2 regions of the Arthrobacter sp. KBS0703 genome follow, and region 1 is predicted to be linked to the other one. Evidence: riboswitches for the same ligand, from Rfam matches in the RefSeq annotation. Region 1 holds a riboswitch; the other holds the start of a gene.
The links. Region 1 has a riboswitch for glycine ahead of gcvP (aminomethyl-transferring glycine dehydrogenase). Riboswitches for the same ligand answer to the same signal wherever they lie in the genome.
Positions count from the first base shown of each region.

Region 2: another riboswitch for glycine. It lies ahead of gcvP (aminomethyl-transferring glycine dehydrogenase); the one in region 1 lies ahead of gcvP (aminomethyl-transferring glycine dehydrogenase).

Region 1 is NZ_MVDG02000001.1:3,127,065-3,135,005, reverse strand. Features, by position in the region: gene B1A87_RS14525 (APC family permease) at 1-527, opposite strand, end outside; gene B1A87_RS14520 (agmatine/peptidylarginine deiminase) at 557-1,582, opposite strand; gene B1A87_RS14515 (nitrilase-related carbon-nitrogen hydrolase) at 1,579-2,628, opposite strand; gene B1A87_RS14510 (Dps family protein) at 2,836-3,315, shown strand; gene B1A87_RS14505 (MFS transporter) at 3,464-5,041, opposite strand; gene B1A87_RS14500 (TetR/AcrR family transcriptional regulator) at 5,109-5,648, shown strand; glycine riboswitch at 5,752-5,850, shown strand; gene gcvP (aminomethyl-transferring glycine dehydrogenase) at 6,042-7,941, shown strand, end outside.
Region 2 is NZ_MVDG02000002.1:205,767-213,707, forward strand. Features, by position in the region: partial or broken gene gcvP (aminomethyl-transferring glycine dehydrogenase) at 1-2,587, opposite strand, end outside; glycine riboswitch at 2,744-2,841, opposite strand; gene B1A87_RS21470 (hypothetical protein) at 3,182-3,634, shown strand; gene B1A87_RS21475 (gluconokinase) at 3,654-4,223, opposite strand; partial or broken gene B1A87_RS21480 (zinc-binding dehydrogenase) at 4,318-4,820, opposite strand; gene B1A87_RS21485 (hypothetical protein) at 4,759-5,076, shown strand; gene B1A87_RS21490 (adenylate kinase) at 5,171-5,749, opposite strand; gene B1A87_RS21500 (SDR family oxidoreductase) at 6,063-6,917, opposite strand; gene B1A87_RS21505 (helix-turn-helix transcriptional regulator) at 6,910-7,890, opposite strand.

The DNA of each region.
Region 1 (7,941 bases):
GCGACGAAGACGATGCATGTGAGCACATTCAGCGGCTTGTTCGCAGCGAGGTCCGCCAGTTCCGGAGACCCGGTCAGCTGCGCCAGGAACAGGTAGAAGAAGTCCACGGCCACGCCCGCAAGGTTGGAGAGCACAATGATGTTGGCCGCCAGCAGTCCCCAGCCGCCCATCCAGCCGACCCACGGACCGAACGCCTTGGTGACCCACGTGAACGTGGTGCCGCTGTCCGGGGAGTCCGCGTTCAGCTCGCGGTAGGCCAGGGAAACCAGGATCATGGGGATGAAGCCGATGAGGAAAATGACGGGCAGCTGAAGCCCGGCCTCGTTGACGGTGGGGCCCAGGGCGCTGGTCAGCGTGTAGGCCGGCGCAATGGTCGAAATGCCCAGGACGACGACGGCGAGGAGGCCCAGCTGCCCGCCCTTCAGTCCCTTTCCGGTAATGCCGTGCGAACGGCCGGCGGCCGGGCCGGCGGCACCGGTGGCGGTGACTCCGCCGACGGCGGAAGTGTCGCGGGTGGTTTGGCTCATGACTGACCCTTTCTGGGAAACAGCTGGTTCTAGTTGGCAGCGGGCTGCTGCTGGGTGATGCAGTGGATGCCGCCGCCGCGGGCGAAGAGCTCGCGTGCATCGATTCCCACGACGCGGCGCCCGGGATAGGCATCGGAGAGGATGCGGAGGGCTTTCTCGTCGTTGGGGTCGCCGAAGGTGCAGGCTATGACCCCGCCGTTGACCACGACATGGTTGATGTAGCTGTAGTCCACGAACCCTTCCGGGTCCGTGAGCGTTTCCGGGGCCGGAACTTCGATGATGTTCCACTCTCGGCCGGCGGCGTCCCTGGTGGTGGACAGGAAACTGATGATGTCGCGGCTGACGCCGAAGTCGGGATGTGCCGGATTCTGCTGCGAATGGACCAGCAGGGTGCCGGGTGACGGGATGGCGGCCACAATGTCCACGTGGCCCCGCGTGCCGAAACGCTCCGAGTCGCGGGTGAGGCCGCGGGGAACCCAGATCACGTGCGTGGCGCCGATGGTCCTGGCCAGCTCGGCCTCGATCTCTGCCTTGCCGAGGCCGGGGTTGCGGCCCGGATCCAGCTGCACCGTCTCGGTGACCAGCACGGTTCCCTCGCCGTCCACCTGGATCCCGCCGCCTTCGTTGACCAGCCTGGACACGAGATGCCGGGCCCCGGACCTGCCGGCCACCTCGGCGGCGATGAGCGCGTCCTTGTCCCACCGGGCCCAGTCCTGCGCGCCCCAGCCGTTGAAGACCCAGTCCACGGCGCCGAGCCGGCCGCTGCCGTCCAGGACAAAGGTGGGGCCGATGTCGCGCATCCAGGCGTCGTTCAGTTCGGCGGTGAGCACCTCAACGGCAGGATCCAGGTAGCGGGCGGCGGTCCCGACGTCGGCCGGGTCAACCACCACGGTGACCGGCTCGAATTCGACGGCGGCGTTGGCGACGGCGGCCCAGACTGAACGCGCTGCGTGGGCGTCTTCCGCTGTGTCGCCCAGTGTGTAGCCGCCGGTGGGGAACGCCATCCAGAGCCGTTCCTGGCGTGCCGTCTCGGCGGGCATGCGCCAGTGGCTCATGCGGTCACCTCGGCAGGCACGGAGCCGCTGATTGAGCTCGTCGAGATCCCGAACGGCGCGTCGTGGCGAACCGGTTCGGTGAGCCGGGCGTAGGTGTCGGGGCGCCGGGTGGTGAGGAACGGGAACAGGGTGAGCCAGTCACGGCGCTGGTCCAGGTCAAGGTCCGCGACAAGCACTGCCGATTCGTCGCGCGGCGCCTGGACCAAAATCCGCCCGTAGGGATCGGAGATGAAGGAGGACCCGTAGAAGTTCAGGCTGTCCTCCTGGCCCCAGCGGTTGGGGACCACCATGAACAGACCGTTTGCGATGCCGTTGCCCACGATGACCTGCTGCCACAGGGACTGCGTGTCGAAGGCCGGGAAGAGCGGCTCGGAGCCGATCGCCGTCGGATACACCAGCAGTTCGGCGCCGCCCAGTGAGTACATCCTTGCCAGCTCCGGGAACCATTCATCCCAGCAGGTGGGCATGCCGAGCTGCGCGCCGCCGAGTTCGGCGGGGGAGTAGACCTGGTACGCGTCCTCGGCTGGCGGGCCTTGGCGGAAGAACCTGTCTTCGTAGTAGCCGTCAGTCACGGGGATGTGGAGCTTATGCGTCCTGGCCAGGAGCTCGCCGGCCGGGGAGACCAGGATGGACGTGTTCAGGCCCAGGCCGTCGTCCTTGCCGTCCGGGTTCCCGGCCCGCTGATAGAGGGAAGCGTGGACGCTGATGCCGTTCCGCCGGGCGGCTTCGGCGGCGAAGCGGAAGGTGGGGCCGGTGAGCAGGTCTTCGGCATCGTCCGAGGGACGCGGCCGGGTTTGTCCGGCCCTGCTCAGGTCATTGACCGGAACCTGGTCCGCCGGGTAGCGGGACAGGGTGAGCTCCGGCAGGAAGACCACAGTAGCGCCGAGGCGGGCCGCACGGTCGATGCCGTCGTTGAGTTCGGCGCGCACGGCAGCGGCGCTGCTGTGCCAGCGGTGCTGAACGACGCCTACCCGCAGAGGAGGGCGCGAGGACGGCGCTGTCCGGGCTAGCGATGCGGGCGAGTCGAGGCAGGTGATTTCAATCATGTTGACTACTCCAGTGAGACGACCGTCACTAAATGAATGACGTTCATTTAGTATGCACAGTGAGGAGGCGCCTGGCAAGGGTTATGTGAATACCGTTCATTTATGACCGGATAGTAAGTAAGCTGATGGTGAAATTTGCAGTGCATCCTCCCGCCCGCGAGGCCCCTGCGGTAGCGTCGAAACCACTGGACCAATCGAGGAGGATTCATGAAAGCTTCACCGACACTGACCAACAACTTGCAGGCCGTGCTGGCCGACCTGATCGAACTGCACATCCAGGGCAAACAGGCGCACTGGAACATCGTGGGCACCAACTTCAGGGACCTCCACCTTCAGCTTGATGAGATCGTCGACGCGGCGAGGGCGTTCGCGGACGACATGGCGGAGCGCATGCGGGCGCTGCACGCCCTTCCCGACGGCAGGAGCGAGACCGTGGCAAAGTCCACGAGCCTGGCCCAGTTCCCCCAGGGGCTCATCAATACCAAGGATGCGATCGACCGCATCGTGGCAGCACTTGAAGCGGCCGTCGGCACCATGCGCAAGGTGCATGACGAAGTGGACGAGGAAGACCCCACGACGGCGGACCTGCTCCACGCCTTCATCGAGAAGCTCGAGCAGTACGCCTGGATGGTTGGCGCCGAGAACATGAAGGCTTCGGCGAGCGTCACGCAGCCTGACGGCAAGTAGGCGGCGGCAGGCAGGCAGCGGCGGGCTGAGCTGCCGCCCGCCAGGCGTAAGGCCCCGGAGCATCTCCGGGGCCTTAAGCATGCACCCGGCGGATTGCGGCGGCCGACACCGCAGCCGCGGTGACGGCCCGCCGTCGGCCAGCGCACGCCTACTTGGCCTTGGGGACTTTCCGCAGCACGACGGCGGCAAGGGCCGCCGCTCCCGCCATCAGTACCAGCGCAATGGCCGCAGTGACGTGGACGCCGGAGTCGAACGCTGCACGGGCCGCTGCGGCGAGGGACTCGGACAGCGGCGCGGGCAGCGTTCCCGCCAGTTCCATCGCACCGGCGAGCGTTTCCCGGGCCCGGTCCGCCGAATCGGCCGGGGAGGCGTGCGTAACGGCGTCGGGCAGCATGAGGTGCCGCTGGTACGACGCCGTCAGGATCGATCCCAGAACCGCTGTCCCCAGGAGGGACCCCACTTCATAGCCGGTCTCGGAAATCGCCGCGGCCGCCCCGGACTTCTCCGGCGGGACGGCGCCCAGGATCAGGTCGTTCGAGATGGTTTCAGCGGCGCCCACGCCCAGGGCCAGGAGCAGCAGGGCCCCCAGCAGCAGCGCCGGTCCGGCCGAATGGTCGCCGAACGCCACAACGCTGTAGCCGGCCGCGCTCAGCGAGAGGCCGCCGGCCACCACGAACCCGGGCCGCACCTTCCGCACCAGCGGCACCACGAGCAGGCCCGCCGTCACTGTGGCGGTCAGCGCGGGGATCATCGCGGTCCCGGATGCCGACGGCGACATGCCCTCCAGCAGCTGCAGGTGCTGGGCGAGGAAAAGGATGAATCCGTTGAAGGAGAACAGCGCCAGTACATTCGCCGTGATGGCTGTGCTGAACACCCGGTTCCGGAACAGCGACATGTCCAAAAGCGGCGATTCCAGCCGCTGCTGGCGCCGGACAAAGAGGAAGCCCATGGCAGCGCCGAATGCGATGATGGCCAGCGGCTGCACGCCCGTACCCTCCGTGGCAAGTTCCTTGATGCCGTAAACCACCGGCACCATCGTCAGCAGGGACAGCAGGATGCTGGGCGGGTCCACGCGGCCGGGGCGGGGGTCCCTGGACTCCGGAATGAAGGAGGGGCCGAAGGCAAGCAGCGGCAGCATGATGGGCATCGCCACCAGCAGTATGGCGCCCCACCAGAACTCCTCCACGAGCCAGCCGCCGAATATCGGGCCCAGGGCGGCGCCGCCGGAGAAGCCGGCAGCCCACACCGCCACCGCCAGCCGGCGCCTGCCCGGATTCGGAAAAATGTTGCGGATCAGGGACAGCGTGGACGGCATGAGCATCGCGCCGAAGAGGCCCAGCGCAGCGCGGCCGGCAATCAGCCATTCCGCGCTCGGAGCAAATGCGGTGGCGGCCGAAACCGCGGCAAAGCCCGTGGTGCCGATGAGGAGCAGCCGGCGGCGTCCGATCCTGTCGCCCAGGCTGCCCATGGCCACCAGCAGGCCGGCCAGGACCAGGGCGTACGAGTCCACGATCCACAGCAGCTGCACGCCTGAGGGGTCCAGGCTGCGGGCGATGGCCGGCAGCGCAAACGTCAGCGCGGTGTTGTCCACGGCCACCAGGAGGACCGGGAACATGAGGAGCCCAAGGGCAATCCAGTCGCGCACACCGCCGTTGACGGGTATGGGCTGCCCGATGTCCTCGGAGGTGGTCCGGCTGTGCTTCTGGGTGGTTGAGGCGGTGGTCATGCAGTAACTATACCGTCTGGACGGTATAGTTATAAAATCGGCTGCCTGAGCAGGCATGATGGGAGCCATGGCCAGAAAACCAGTCGCGCGCGGCGCCGTCCTCGATGCCTTTGAATCGCTCCTCATTGAGGTGGGGGAGAGGGCTGCCACCCTCGACGCCGTCGCCGGCCGCGCGGGCGTCTCCAAGGGCGGGCTGCTCTATCACTTCCCGAACAAGGAAGCCCTGATCGGCGTCCTGCTGGACCGTCTGGACGAGCACGCTGAGGCGGATGCCCAGGCCATGGCAAAGGCGCCGGAAGGTGCTGCCGCCTACTTCATCAAGTCGTCAGTCTGGGCGGACACGCCGCTGGACCGGGTCATCGTGGCCGCCACGCGCCTCGCCGAGGTTGCCCACGAGGAGACCCGGCGCCGTTTCGCCCACATCCAGCAGCGCTGGCTCGCTGAGATCGCCAAAGACGTGGGTCCCGGACTCGCGAAGGCGGTGCTCTACATGGGGGACGGCCTGTATTTCAATGCCATGCTGTCGATCGGGCCGGCGGCCACTCCCGCCGAGACAGCCGCCGACGTCGAGAGCCTGCTCGGCGCGCTGGAACGGCTCCGCGGCTAGCCCCCGCCACGCCGTCCGGCCCCCGCGAGACAGTTTGCGGCCGCCTTCCGGACGTAGGAGAATAGCCCCTGTGACTGTTGTCATCGCTAATTGAATATGCCTTTGATCTGCGGCGGGAGAGTTCTGCAAGTAGGTACAAGCAGGCGCCGTAGGAGCAAATCCTCCCCAGGAATCTCTCAGGCCCATGTACCGCCGCGGCAAGGCAACTCTGGAAAGCAGCAGGCTGCCCATCTGGAATGTTCCGTAACTACCCGGAGTGTTCAGGGCATGCTGTGCTCACCGACGGTGCAAGCGGGGCTGTGCAAAAGCACGGCCGCGCGGAAACTCTCAGGTCCAATATACAGAGCGGGGAGGAACCCGAATCGATGTGGCGTACCCTGCGCCGCCTGAGTTATGGAGTTCCTTTTGACTGTCAATTCAGCCTCCACTTCCTTCGTTGACCGCCATATCGGCGCGCGCCGCGAAGCCGACGTCGACGCCATGCTCAAGGCTGTCGGCTACGACACCGTTGATGCGCTGGTTGACACGGCAGTACCCAAGGACATCCGCCAGGACTCCCCGCTGCAGCTCGCCCCGGCACTCAGCGAAGTCGAAACCCTCGCCGAGCTGCGCAAGATCGCCGCGAAGAACAAGACGGCCGTGCAGATGATCGGCCAGGGCTACTACGACACCGTCACGCCGCCGGTGATCCGCCGCAACATCCTCGAAGCCCCGGCCTGGTACACGGCGTACACCCCCTACCAGCCGGAGATCTCCCAGGGCCGGCTCGAGGCGCTGCTGAACTTCCAGACCATGGTGCAGGACCTCGTGGGACTGCCCATCGCCAACGCGTCGCTGCTGGACGAAGCGACCGCCGTGGCCGAGGCCGTGCTGATGATGCGCCGCGCCAACAAGAACAAGGAAGCCCACGACGGCAAGACCGTCCTGGACGCCGACTGCCTGCCGCAGACCATTGCGATCGTCAAGGGCCGCGCCGAAGCGCTGGGCTTCGAAGTCGAGGTTGCGGACCTCTCCAAAGGACTGCCCGACGGCGTCATCAACGGCGTGGTCCTGCAGCAGCCTGGCGTTTCCGGCCGCGTCTTCGACCACTCCGAGGTCATCGCCGCCGCCAAGGACCGCGGTGCGCTCGTGACGGTGGCTGCGGACCTCCTGTCCCTCACACTCATCACGCCTCCGGGCGAACAGGGCGCGGACATCGCCGTCGGCTCGGCGCAGCGCCTGGGCGTTCCGCTCTTCTACGGCGGCCCGCACGCTGCCTACATGGCCGTCCAGAAGGGGCTTGAGCGCTCCATGCCGGGCCGTCTGGTCGGCGTCTCCAAGGACTCGGCCGGCGTCCCCGCCTACCGCCTTGCCCTGCAGACCCGCGAGCAGCACATCCGCCGTGAAAAGGCTACGTCCAACATCTGCACCGCCCAGGCGCTGCTGGCCATCGTCGCCTCGATGTACGCCGTCTACCACGGCCCGGAAGGCCTGAAGGCGATCGCCGAAACCGCCCACGGCCACGCCAAGACCATTGCCGCCTCGTTGAAGGCCGCCGGGCTGGACGTCCTGCACACGAGCTTCTTCGACACCGTGACCGTGTCCGTTCCGGGCAAGGCCACCGGCATCATCGCCGAGGCCGAGGCACGGGGGATCAACCTCCGCAGCATCGACGCCGACACGGTGGGCATCTCCACCGATGAAACGACGACGGCGGCAATCGTCGCGGACGTTCTCGGCGCCTTCGGTGCCAAGGCCGTTGACGCGACGGACGCATTCTCCCTCGACACCGCCGTCGAACGCTCTTCCGCGTACCTGCAGCACCCGGTGTTCAACACGCACCGCTCCGAGACCCAGCTGCTCCGCTACGTGCGCCGGCTCTCCGACCGCGACCTCGCGCTGGACCGCACCATGATCCCGCTGGGCTCGTGCACCATGAAGCTGAACGCGACCGCCGAGATGGAAGCCATCTCCTGGCCGGAGTTCGCCTCGATCCACCCGTTCGCGCCGGATTCGCAGACCGAGGGCTGGCGGGAACTGATCGCCGACCTCGAGGCGCAGCTGACCGAGATCACCGGCTACGACCAGGTGTCCATCCAGCCGAACGCCGGCTCCCAGGGCGAGCTCGCGGGCCTGCTGGCCATCCGCGGCTACCACCTGTCCCGCGGCGATGCCCAGCGCAACATCTGCCTCATCCCGGCCTCGGCGCACGGCACCAACGCGGCCTCCGCGGTGCTGGCGGGCATGAAGGTTGTTGTGGTGGCCACGGCCGCCGACGGCACGATCGACCACGCGGACCTGAATGCCAAGATCG
Region 2 (7,941 bases), on a different contig from region 1:
CGGTCGATCTCCGCGAGGTCCTCGGACTCGGTGGGCTCCACCATCAGCGTCCCGGCCACGGGGAACGCCAGCGTGGGTGCGTGGAAGCCGAAGTCGATCAGCCGTTTGGCAACGTCCTCGGCCGTGACGCCGGTCCGGGCCGTCAGATCACGCAGGTCAAGGATGCACTCGTGCGCCACCAGTCCGCCTTCGCCGGTGTACAGGACCGGGAAGAACTCGTTCAGCCGGGAGGCGATGTAGTTCGCCGCCAGCAGCGCGGACTTGGTGGCCTCGGTCAGGCCTGCACCGCCCATGAGCTTCACGTAGGCCCACGAAATCGGCAGGACACCGGCGGACCCGTAACGGGAGGCGCTGATGGCGACGCCGCGCCCGGCCTCATGCGCGGCCTTGTTGGCGTCGCCCGGCATGAACGGGGCCAGGTGCGCCTTGCCGCGACCGGGCCCACGCCCGGTCCGCCGCCGCCGTGCGGGATGCAGAAGGTCTTGTGCAGGTTCAGGTGGGACACGTCGCCACCGAACTTGCCCGGCTGGGCCAGGCCCACGAGGGCGTTGAGGTTGGCGCCGTCCACGTAGACCTGTCCGCCGGCTGCGTGGATGGCGTCGCAGACCTCGCGGACGTCGGCGTCGTACACCCCGTGCGTGGACGGGTAGGTGATCATGATGGCGGACAGCGCGTCCTTGTGCAGCTCGATCTTGGCATTCAGGTCGGCATGGTCGATCGTGCCGTCGGCGGCCGTGGCCACCACAACAACCTTCATGCCCGCCAGCACCGCGGAGGCCGCGTTGGTGCCGTGCGCCGAGGCCGGGATCAGGCAGATGTTGCGCTGCTCGTCGCCGCGGGAGAGGTGGTAGCCGCGGATGGCCAGCAGGCCCGCGAGCTCGCCCTGGGAGCCGGCGTTCGGCTGGATGGACACCTGGTCGTAGCCGGTGATCTCGGTCAGCTGCGCCTCGAGGTCGGCGATCAGTTCCCGCCAGCCCTCGGTCTGCGAATCCGGCGCGAACGGGTGGATCGAGGCGAACTCCGGCCAGGAGATGGCTTCCATCTCGGCGGTGGCATTCAGCTTCATGGTGCACGAACCCAGCGGGATCATGGTGCGGTCCAGCGCGAGGTCCCGGTCGGAGAGCCTGCGGATGTAGCGCAGCAGCTGGGTCTCGGAGCGGTGCGTGTTGAACACCGGGTGCTGCAGGAATTCGGAGGAACGCAGCACCGTCTCGGGCAGCTCGAAGCCCTGGGCCGCCACCACCGGACCGGCGCCAAAGGCGACGACCACCGCGGAGAGGACCTCCGCCGTCGTGGTCTCATCGACTGACACGCCAACCGTGTCCGCGTCGATGAAACGAAGGTTGATGCCCCGGGCCTCTGCCGCGGTGATGACCTTCCGGGCCTTGCCCGGGACACGGACCGTGACGGTGTCGAAGAAGGACTCGCTCACCAGTTCGCGGCCGGCGACCTTGAGCGTGGCGGCGAGGGCTCGGGCGTTGTTGTGGACGGTCTCGGCGATCGCCTTCAGGCCCTCGGGACCGTGGTAGACGGCGTACATCGAGGAGACGATGGCCAGCAGCGCCTGGGCGGTGCAGATGTTGGACGTAGCCTTTTCACGGCGGATGTGCTGCTCGCGGGTCTGCAGGGCCAGCCGGTAGGCGGGGACGCCGGCGTTGTCCTTGGAGACGCCGACGATGCGGCCCGGGAGCGTGCGTTCCATGCCTTCGCGCACCGCCATGTAGGCAGCGTGCGGGCCGCCGAAGAACAGCGGCACCCCCAGGCGCTGCGTGGAGCCGACGGCGACGTCCGCGCCCTGTTCGCCCGGAGGCGTGATCAGGGTCAGGGCCAGGAGGTCCGCTGCCACGGTGACGAGCGCGCCGCGGTCCTTGGCCTCTGCGATCACCGCGGACTGGTCCCAGACCCGGCCGGAGACGCCGGGCTGCTGCAGGACCACGCCGTTGATGTCGCCGTCGGGCAGCCCCTGGGTCAGGTCCGCAACCTCGACCTCGAAGCCCAATGCCTCGGCGCGGCCCTTGACGATGGCGATGGTCTGCGGCAGGCAGTCGGCGTCCAGGACGGTCTTGCCGTCGCGGGCGCCAGCGTTCTGTCCGGCGGACTTGTTGGCGCGGCGCATCAGGAGCACGGCCTCGGCGACGGCGGTCGCTTCATCGAGGAGCGACGCATTGGCGACCGGGAGCGCGGTGAGGTCCTGGACCATGGTCTGGAAGTTCAGCAGCGCCTCGAGCCGGCCCTGGGAAATCTCCGGCTGATAGGGGGTGTACGCCGTGTACCAGGCCGGGGCTTCGAGGATGTTGCGGCGGATCACCGGCGGCGTGACGGTGTCGTAGTAGCCCTGGCCGATCATCTGCACGGCCGTCTTGTTCTTGGACGCCAGCTTGCGCAGCTCGGCCAGCACCTCAACTTCGCTGACGGCGGTGTCCAGGCTGAGCGGCTTTTCCTGGCGGATGGAGGCGGGGACTGCGTTGTCAACGAGGCCGTCTACGGTGTCGTAGCCGACGGCCTTGAGCATGGTGTCGATGTCTGATTGGCGGCGCGCACCGATGTGGCGGTCTGCGAACGTGGACGGGGACGATTGAACCGTCATGAGGAACTCCATAATTCAGGTGGCACAGAGTGCCACGATGATTCGGGTTCCTCCCCGCTCTGTATTGGACCTGAGAGTTTCCGCGTTGCCTGCTGTTCGCAGGCGCCACTTGCACCGTCGGTGAGCCCGGTTTCCCGGACTGCTTTCCAGAGTTGCCTTGCCGCGGCGGTACGTGGGCCTGAGAGATTCCTGGGGAGGATTTGCTCCTACGGCGCCTGCTGAACGTACCGGCAGGACTCTCCCGCCGCAGATCATAAGCTGTGCCACTGGTGGGTGACACGGCTCACACATTATCTGCTGTCCGCGCCGGATGCAAAATCTGCGTCACATGAGGCGTTGTTTTCGCCGGCAGAGGACGACGGCGGGACCTCCCACCGCTGCCTCCGACTCGCCGACGTGCGCGTCTTGTAAATGGCTATTGTCACCCAGGCAGGGAGTTAGTATTCTGCGGCCAGCCGGACATTCGGCCGCATCAGGCGGCGCCCGGAACGGCGCCGCCGTCAGGGGCTATTCCCGTAAATAAAGGCGCCCGTCACCACACTGGCCGACAACGTGGAACACAGGGTGCCACGCTTCCATTCAAGGGAGAACCTGATGTTAGGCACCAGAAGCGGCCTCGCCGTCGTCGCTCTTGCCGTTGCCCTCATGACCATAGCCGCGCCCGCGCACGCAGTCCCCGCAACGCTCGTGAGCGCGGGGCCGGGAATCCTCGTCGCCGACGGCGCCGCGGTGGATGTTCCCGTCAAATTCGTGTGCGACACCGACCCTGCCCTGATCATCGCGGTACCCGTCGTCCAACTCACCCAACGAGTCAGCGACGGACGGATCGCCGGTGGCGGCGGAAACGATCAGCTCAGCTGCACCAAGCAGGCCCAGACAGTCACCATCAGGGTGGTTCCAAACCTGATGGCGTTCAACGAAGGCGCCGCCGCTGCTTCGGTGATTCTGCAAACCTGCAGCGCGCAATTCCAGTGCTCCGCCGTCATTGTCAACACCGAAATAACGCTCGCCAAACCAGCCGGCGCGGGGCTCCCGCCCCAACGATGAATATGCCCCAACCCCAGCCTTAGGAGCCGGGCATCCCGGCCAGTTCGTCGTGCCGGGCCAGTTCCTCGTGCGGGCCAGCGGATAGTTCCAGCTGCCGGACGATTCCGTCCACCAGGGCCGCCGGTTCCTCGAGGATGTCCGCGACTATGTGGGCCTCATCGTCCGCCAGCGGTTCGAGCGTGGCCAGCTGGGAAGCGAGCAGGCTGCTGGGCATGTACTCGTGCGCCCTGCTGCTCAGCCGGCCGGAAATCGTCGCTGCCTCGCCGGACAGATGGACGAAGACGAGGTCCGGCACGAAGCTGCGCAACAGGTCGCGGTAGCTGCGCTTGAGCGCCGAGCAGGCGATGATGCGGGAGCCTGCGCCGCCTCCTGGCGTCGCCAGTGCGGCACCGATTTCGGCGAGCCACGGCGCCCGGTCGTCGTCGTCCAGCGGGATGCCGGCGGCCATCTTTGCCTTGTTGGCGGGCGGATGAAAGTCGTCTCCGTCGGAGAAGGGGACGCCCAAACGTTCCCCCAGCAGGGCGCCGATGGTCGACTTTCCACAGCCGGACACGCCCATGACAACCAGGGGCGGCAGATTCGTGTTCATGATGTTCTTCCTTGAATAGTTCCTGCCGCCCGCGGCGATGCGTGCGGCGGCGATGCGTCCTGGGGCCGTGCGTGCGGCGCCGGGTTCAGCAGCTCTATGCAAAGCTCAGCAGGACTTTGCCGGATTCGGCGGAGTTGCGGGCGACGGTGAAGGCTTCGAGGGCGTCCTGGACCGGGAATTCGTGGGTGATGACGGGTTCGATGTGCAGGGTGCCGTCGGCGAGGGCGGCGATGACGTCATCGATTTCGTCGTTGAACCGGAAGGAGCCCTTGAGGTCCAGTTCGCGGGTGATGGCCAGCGAGATCAGGACCGGCTGCGGGCCGGTGGGCAGCAGCCCGACCATCACCACGGTCCCGCCGCGGGCGGCGCCCCAATGGCGGAGGCCAGCCCGTGATGGTTCCCGGAGGACTCAATCACGACGTCGGCCTCGACGGCGGCAATCGCGTCCGCGTCGCCGGCGGCCAGGACCTCGTCCGCGCCGACCGCGGCGGCGATCTCGAGCGGTTTGGCGTGCATGTCTCTTATACACATCTAGATGTGTATAAGAGACAGCTTCAGCACCGCGACGGCCATCGCCCCGATGGGCCCGGACCCGTCGTCCGAGGACTTGCTCCCCTCGGGTGTGCCCCCTGAGCAGCATCTTGCGGCAATTGGCCGGCTCAAGTCCGAGCTGGCCGCGCTTGAGCAGACAAAGGCAGCGCTTAAGGGAAAGCGGCTGAACCTCCTGGCCGCGGCACGCCGGCTCGGAGTCCTGGATGACTACGAACTCGCGGCCCTGAGCGGACTGCAGCGCGAGACCATCCGGAAGATGACGTGGGGCTTTCAGCCTGATTCAGGGGTCATCCCGGCGTAGCAGTCGTACGGCGGGAACGGACGACGGCGGGACCTCCCGCCGTCGTCCGTTTGCGTTTAGCTCCTGGCCACACACGGTTTCCCGTGGTGCAGGATCACCGCCTGCCGGCGAGGGGAGCCGTGGCGATGGCGTCCAGCACCCTGTTGGTGACTTCATCGATGCCGCCGGCGCCGTCGACCCGGGTCAGCGCACCGCGCTCGGCGTACTTGGCCACAACAGCCTCGGTCTGCTCGTGGTACAGGTCCAGCCGGTGCCGGATGACGGCTTCGTTGTCGTCGCTGCGCCCGGTGTCCTTGGCGCGGCCCAGGAGGCGGGTCACCAGCTCCTCGTCATCGGCGGTCAGCTGCAGTACGACGTCGAGCTGTTGCCCGCCTTGGGCCAGGGCTTCGTCCAGGTAGTCGACCTGGCAGGCCGTGCGCGGGTAGCCGTCCAGCAGGAAGCCGTTCTCGACGTCGTCCTCGCTGAGGCGGCTGCGCACCATCTCGTTCGTGACGCTGTCGGGGACGAAGTCACCGGCGTCCATGTATTTCCTGGCTTCGATGCCAAGAGGCGTTCCGCCCTTCACATGGGCGCGGAAGATGTCGCCCGTGGAGATCGCTACGACGCCGAGGCGCTCCGAAATGCGCTCCGCCTGCGTCCCTTTTCCGGAACCGGGCGGCCCGATAATCAACATTCTTGTCATTCGAGTAACCCTTCGTTGTGCCGCTACTGAAAGCGCGCTGCCGTCTCCAGCCGGGCCCTGGAAGAGCCCGGGCCTGTTTCCGAGTGCCGGCCAGCCCCATGCTAGGGCGTCAAAGGTTGCGACCAGGATGCATGCGGCGGCATTTGACGGCGGGACGCGGGCCGGAATCAGGCCGGCTCGAGGTGTCAGGCCTGGTCAGTCGGCATGATCCACAGCTCGCCGATGGAGGCACGCCGGGGCCGCGTGACCATGTAGGCAACGCCGTCAGCGACGTCCTCCGGTGCGAGGACCTTTGTCTACTGCGTCAGGCGTCCTCGTGCGCGAGGTTGCTCGACAGTTCGCGGTGGGCGTCGGCCTGCTCCTTGAGAGCGGCGGCCCGGGTTTCGAATACTCCGACGGCGTCTGCGCCGGCGGCGAAGCGCAGCGGCGGCTCATCCAGCTCGGCCAGCTGAATCAGCGCGTCGGCGAGCTTGGCCGGGTCGCCGCCCTGCTGCCCGTCCATGCTTTGCCAGGCGGCCACTGTCTGCGCGGTGCGCTCGGCGTAGTCCCCGATGGTGGATTCGGCGTAGCTGGTGGATTCCGGGGTGAGCAGCTCAGTGCGGAAGAACCCGGGTTCCACGATCATGGTGCGGATGCCGAACGGCGCGACCTCGGCGGCCAGGGATTCCGCCCAGCCCTCGACGCCGAACTTCGACGCGGCGTAGGCGCTGAGGAACTCCCCGCCCGCGATGCCGGCGGTCGAGGAGATCGTGACCACCAGGCCGGAGCGCTGGGCCCGGAGCACCGGCAGGGCAGCGCGGGTGACGTTCATGGGCCCGAACATGGTGGTTTCGATCTGCGCCCGGAAGTCCGCAGGGGTGATTTCCTCGAAGAACCCGGCGTAGAAGTTGCCGGCGTTGTTCACGAGCACGTCGATCCGGCCGAACCGCTCGACGGCGGCCTGGATGGCGGCCGCCGCGTTGGCGGGGTCGGTGACGTCGAGCTTCACGGCCAGCAGGTTCTCGTTTTCGCCCACGGCCTGGGTGACCTTTTCCGGGTTGCGGCCGGTGGCGACCACCGCGTGGCCGGCGGCAAGGGCCGCCTTGGCGATGTCCACGCCCATGCCGCGGCCGGCGCCGGTGATGAACCAGACCTTCTTGCTTTTGTTCTGCTTAGTCATGTGATGGTTCTGTCTTTCCCTTGGGTGTTCCGGGCTGCGCCTGGACGCGTGCCTCGGGGACGGTGGATCCGCCGGCAGGATCGCCGGCGGCGGTTGGTTCGGGAGGCGATGCCGCCCAGCTGGCGAGGAACGCCAGCGCGTTTTCGGACGCGGAGCCGGGCTCAGCGGTGAAGGTGAACAGGGTTTGCCCTTCATCGCCGGGCAGATGGAGCGTCTCGAACTGGAGGGACAAATCCCCCGCCACCGGATGGTGGAAGCGCTTGGTCCCAGTGGTGTGGATCCGCACGTCGTGCCCGGCCCACAAAGAGGCGAACGGCCCGCTGCGCGTGGTCAGCTCCCCGACCAGCTCGTTCAGCTCCCGGCCATGGGGGTTCCGCCCCGCCTCAAAGCGCAGCATCGCGACCGCAGTCGCGGCGACCGCCGGCCAATCCGGATAAAAGTCACCGGCGCGAGGATCGAGGAAGATGTAACGCGCCTGGTTCGGCAGTCGGGCTGGCGTGGCCTGCCCCGGAGGCGCGGCCGAGTCGAGTACCTCCGCGTACAGCGCCCGGGCCAGCAGGTTGGCGGCCAGCACGTCGGAACGGCCGTTCTGCACCATGGCGACCACTACGGTCATGCCGTCCAGGAGTTGAAGCACGCCGGGACGGACCCGCTGCTGCGGTGGCCGGCGCGGTGCCCGGCGCGTCGGTGTGTTGGCCGTCCGCGCCAGGTCCATCAGGTGTGTCCGCTCGGCCTCGTCCAGCTGGAGCGCAGAAGCCACCGCCTCAAGGACCGAGTCTGAAACGCCGCTCAGGCTGCCGCGTTCCAGCCGCGTGTAGTAATCCGCGCTCACCCCGGCGAGCTGCGCCACTTCCTCCCGGCGCAGTCCCGGCACGCGGCGCAGCTCCCCGTAGCTGGAGATCCCCGCCTGCTCCGGGCTGATCTTCGCACGGCGCGAAATCAGGAACTCACGGATTTCTTCTTTTCTGTCCACATCCACCACGCTACGGAGCCGGAGCGGCCGGTGGCAGTGTCTGTCAGACAC